DNA from 2 places in the Lysinibacillus pakistanensis genome. Region 1 is predicted to be linked to the other one. Evidence: riboswitches for the same ligand, from Rfam matches in the RefSeq annotation. Region 1 holds a riboswitch; the other holds the start of a gene.
What was found. Region 1 has a riboswitch for cobalamin ahead of QNH24_RS12400 (ABC transporter substrate-binding protein). Riboswitches for the same ligand answer to the same signal wherever they lie in the genome.

Region 2: it holds a riboswitch for cobalamin, as region 1 does, so the genes downstream of both, QNH24_RS03050 (ABC transporter substrate-binding protein) here and QNH24_RS12400 (ABC transporter substrate-binding protein) in region 1, are expected to answer to the same signal.

The regions. Positions count from the first base shown of each region.
Region 1 covers NZ_CP126101.1:2,527,158-2,529,365, reverse strand. Annotated here, with positions in the region: gene QNH24_RS12405 (precorrin-3B methylase) at 1-144, opposite strand, end outside; gene QNH24_RS12400 (ABC transporter substrate-binding protein) at 195-1,190, opposite strand; cobalamin riboswitch at 1,375-1,561, opposite strand; gene QNH24_RS12395 (elongation factor G) at 1,807-2,208, shown strand, end outside.
Region 2 covers NZ_CP126101.1:625,806-628,013, reverse strand. Annotated here, with positions in the region: gene QNH24_RS03055 (FecCD family ABC transporter permease) at 1-178, opposite strand, end outside; gene QNH24_RS03050 (ABC transporter substrate-binding protein) at 175-1,137, opposite strand; cobalamin riboswitch at 1,340-1,524, opposite strand; gene QNH24_RS03045 (acyl-CoA dehydrogenase family protein) at 1,835-2,208, opposite strand, start outside.

The DNA.
Region 1 (2,208 bases):
AACGACCTTTGCGATTATTTGAAATTGTGTTGGAGTATAATGCTTATTAATAATTCCAGGACTTACCGCAAGGCGAGTAAATTCTCCCTGATGATTTAGCTTTTCAAAGGTTTTCTCTGGTATGTTCATATTAAATGCATTCATGTATGATATCTCCTTATGAAAAAGGAGCCAGCAAAAAGCTAGCTCAAATTTTAAAAGTTATCTGGGTAAAAGCCTTTTGCCAAAATTTGAATTGCATCTGCGGCACGGACTCCTTCAGATGCTGCAGATAGTGGTAAAATAACAAAACGTTCGTTTTTCACAGCTTCTGTTTCTTTTAATGCTGGGTCATTCTTTAAGAAATTAATTTTTTCCTCAGCAGATGTCTCTCCATAATCAATGACAACTATCACCTCTGGATTACGCGCAACTGCATCTTCCTTTGAAACAGTTGTCCAACCTGACTCCACGTCACTAAAAATGTTTTTGCCCCCTGCAATCGTTACCAACTCATTCATAAAGTTTTGCGCTGCTGTAAAGACTTCCTTATCACCGCTATCAAAAACTAAAACAGGTAGCTCTTTGCCATCCTGTGGCAATTTGGCACGAATATTATCTACATCTTTTGTCATTTGATCAATCAAAGCTTCTCCACGATCTTCGACACGGAATATTTTTGCGATATTACGAATATCTATGAATATATTCTCTAAAGTTGGCTTTGTCATATTGGAGGCTGTATGTAGATATGTGTGAATTCCTAATGCCTCAAGCTCTTCAGGAGTACCAACACCTTTTTCACTAAAGGCGCTTTTCCATCCTCCATATAAAAAGTCTGCCTCTGCATCAATAACCTGTTCCTTTGTAGGATATTGGTCAGCTAATACAGGCACTTTATCGTAAGCAGCTTGGAAAGGCTCATAAATTTTATCATCTAAATAGGCTGTACCAACCATTGAATCCTCTAAGCCTAAAGCTAGCATAATTTCTGTCACATGTTGGTTTAAGCTAATTGCTTTTTTGGGTGCTTCTTTATAAACCTGTGTTGTCCCATTATTGTCAATCGTTACTTCTGCCGTTGCCGCTTGTGATGGTTCAACCTTCTCCCCTTGTGCCGCTGATTCTTTATCTTCCTTCGCACTACATGCTCCTAAAATAGCCATCAATGCAAGTGCAAAGACAAGCCACATGCTGTTCCATTTCTTCATGTCCTTTTCTCCTTTGATGTTAAATATATAGTAAGAAATCCGTTGACTTCTTTGCTACCATGTTTTTGTTATGTACTGTGTAACAAATTGAAAAAGGGCATAAAAAAATCCCCTTGTTTCCAAGAGGTTCGCATAGTGAAATAATGGCTTTTGACCTGATTCACTATCCCCATCCTCGTGGTTAAAGTAAAGAATAATATTGGCAGGTATCCTGGCTTAGGTTCATCATCTATACGCCTTCCCATATTGTCATTACAGTGGCATTTTGTATAGACTCCCCATTTACAGTTGCGGGACAGCATCGGATTTGCACCGATTTCCCTTTTAAGCAAATGACTAAGGCCATTTGCACCAATATAAAGGTATTATTGTTTGTTATAAATATTATTGATAGACTAGCAAAAGAAATTTCCATTCGCAATCTCACAAAAAAATCCATTTACTAATTATTTTTATAATTATAGCACTATTCTTACATAATCGAGAACTATTTTACATTAATAATTTTTCATAATCATTTGATTTGGAGCACAATTATGACATATTCATATTTCTTGAATTCAACAAAATTCTGTTACAATGAAATGGACGGATTTAGAGAAACGAGGATTATTTTATGCATAAAACTATTGGAGTCCTTGCTCATGTGGATGCAGGAAAAACAACATTCTCAGAGCAATTATTATTTCATACAAAAAGTATTCAGGCTCGTGGGCGGGTGGATCATCAGGATACATTTCTGGATAATCATGAGTTGGAGCGTCAACGTGGCATCACAATTTTTGCTGAGCAAGGTCGGATGACAATTGGCAACGATACCTATACATTAATCGATACACCTGGACACATCGACTTCTCCCCTGAGATGGAGCGTGCGATTCGTGTTATGGATTATGCCATCATTGTGATTAGTGCAGTTGAGGGCTTACAGGGGCATACGGAAACAGTCTGGCACCTATTACGTCAGTATCATATTCCAACCTTCTTTTTTATCAATAAAATTGATCGTGAAGGTGCA
Region 2 (2,208 bases), 1.9 Mb from region 1:
CTGCTAGGAAAACTCGCGGCAGACGAATTTTCCAAAAAATATTGGCAGCCGTTTCATCAGCTGCTTTATTCCACAATACTTCTAGCGGAATATGAACAGAGCCTATAGCAGCGCCACACCAGATGCTAATGATAAGGAGCGTAATGGCTGTTACATAGGCTGTGACTATTTTACTCACTTAAACGCCTCTGGGTAGATGGCTTTCGCTAACTCTTCAAGACCCTCACCTAAACGTGGTCCTTGACGACTTGTTGTATTCTCATCTACCTGAACAATGGCTTTATTTTTTACTGCATTAATTGTGTCAAAGCCAGCACGCTGTGGTAGCTTTGTTAAAATATCAGGTACATAATGATATGTCACCACGATGACATCTGGATTTTTTGCAATAATTTGTTCGGAACTGATTTCATACCAATCTGCTGTATCTGCTGCAACATTTTCAGCATGAATCATATTTAACATTTCATTCATAAATGTATCTTTACCAGCTGTAAATATATGTGGCTCATCAGATGTTTCTACAAAGACTTTCTTTGGCTTCACATCCTTAATTTTTGCTAGAACCTCTTCTACTTTTGTCTTCATATCTTTAATTATTTTCTCGGCCTCAGGTAATTTCCCAGTTGCACGACCTAGCTGTTCAATTGTTGTGTAAATTTCATTAAAGTCCTTTGCATTTGTTACCACAAAAACCTTTAAACCGGCAGATTCAAGCTGTTCAATGGCCCCTGCAGAAAATGTCATACTCGAATTATGAGCAAACACGATATCTGGTTTTAAAGCAATAATTTGCTCAATATTATATTCCATGCCACCAACTTTTTGTTTTTCAGTTGCCTCTGCAGGATAATCATCATTATCGGTAACACCCACAATTTCATTGTTTAAGCCAAGAGCAAATAAAATCTCTGTATTACTTGGAATAAGAGAAACTATTTTTTCAGGAGGTGACTCCAGCGTAATTTCCTTGCCAACAGCATCTGTTATCGTCATTGGGAATGTTGCTTTGTCTACTTGTGTAGTTTCTTGCTGCTCAGAAGATGCCGGCTTTTCATTTTTCGCTCCTTCTCCACAGGCAGCAAGTAAGCCAATTGCTAAAAATGCGGAAAGTCCTAATTTCCAAAATTTCATCATATGAATCCTCCTAGTATATAAGTGCGTAAATTTTTACGAATTATTTTGCTGATAGATTAGTAATCGACGAAATTTATAAGTTTATCGCCCATTTTTTCAAATTTATCGACATCTTCCATACAAAACAAATACCCCTCATCCAAAGTGAGGGGTAATAATGCACAAAAATACGCAAAATCCTCCACCCTATCCTCGTAGGTTGTAACGTGTCTCTATAAAGGCAGGTCTCCTGGCTCGTGCTCCATACATTTTTTCAAGCCTTCCCGAAAAACTTTCAGTGGCGTACATTGAAAAAACTAGCACATACAGTGGCGGGACCGCATCGGAATATCACCGATTTCCCTTTTCACTTTACATAAGTAAAGAACCTTTATAATATTCAGTTGATTTTATTATACATGAAAACAAAAAAAGTCGCCTACCATCTAGACGACTTCTCCTTTAATCAATTATGCCTCGGCATAATTGCGTTCGGAATCGGCTTTGTGCTTACACAAAGAACTCCTTTTCGATTCCGTGACATCCGCCAGAGGCTTTGGGCCAACACGATGTTGGTCACTCAGGCGTTTTCACAGGATGTGAAGATCTTAGCCTGAGTTCCTCTATTTCAGCGGGTGTTTGGACATCCTCTGAAAAGTAGCTTAAATTCGGATTCATCTCACCACCTATAGAGGTGGGAAACTTCTGCTGAAAGAAGTTAAAGGATATCTGCAAAATACTGAACTGTTTTCATCGGCGCCCCTAGTTCTCTTAATGCCCATGTATGCTCTAAATAAATATCTGCCAGCTTTTCATATTTACCACCGACTCTGTGAGCCCATTCCACAGCTACAACACTTTCATACATATGCGCCATTTTTTCTGCTACCGCTTTTGCCTCTAAAGTTTTCGTTGCTTCATCCAAAGAGCTAAACGTATGCAATGTCGATTTCAATTGCACTAATTGTTCCACTACTAATTGGCTTAGGGTGCTGTTAGCTACCTTAGCTAAGCGTTCCTCCATAATACGTACAAACAACTTATGAGCTTGGAACTTATCTACTAAACGAATCAGCTCTAATGCCAGTATAT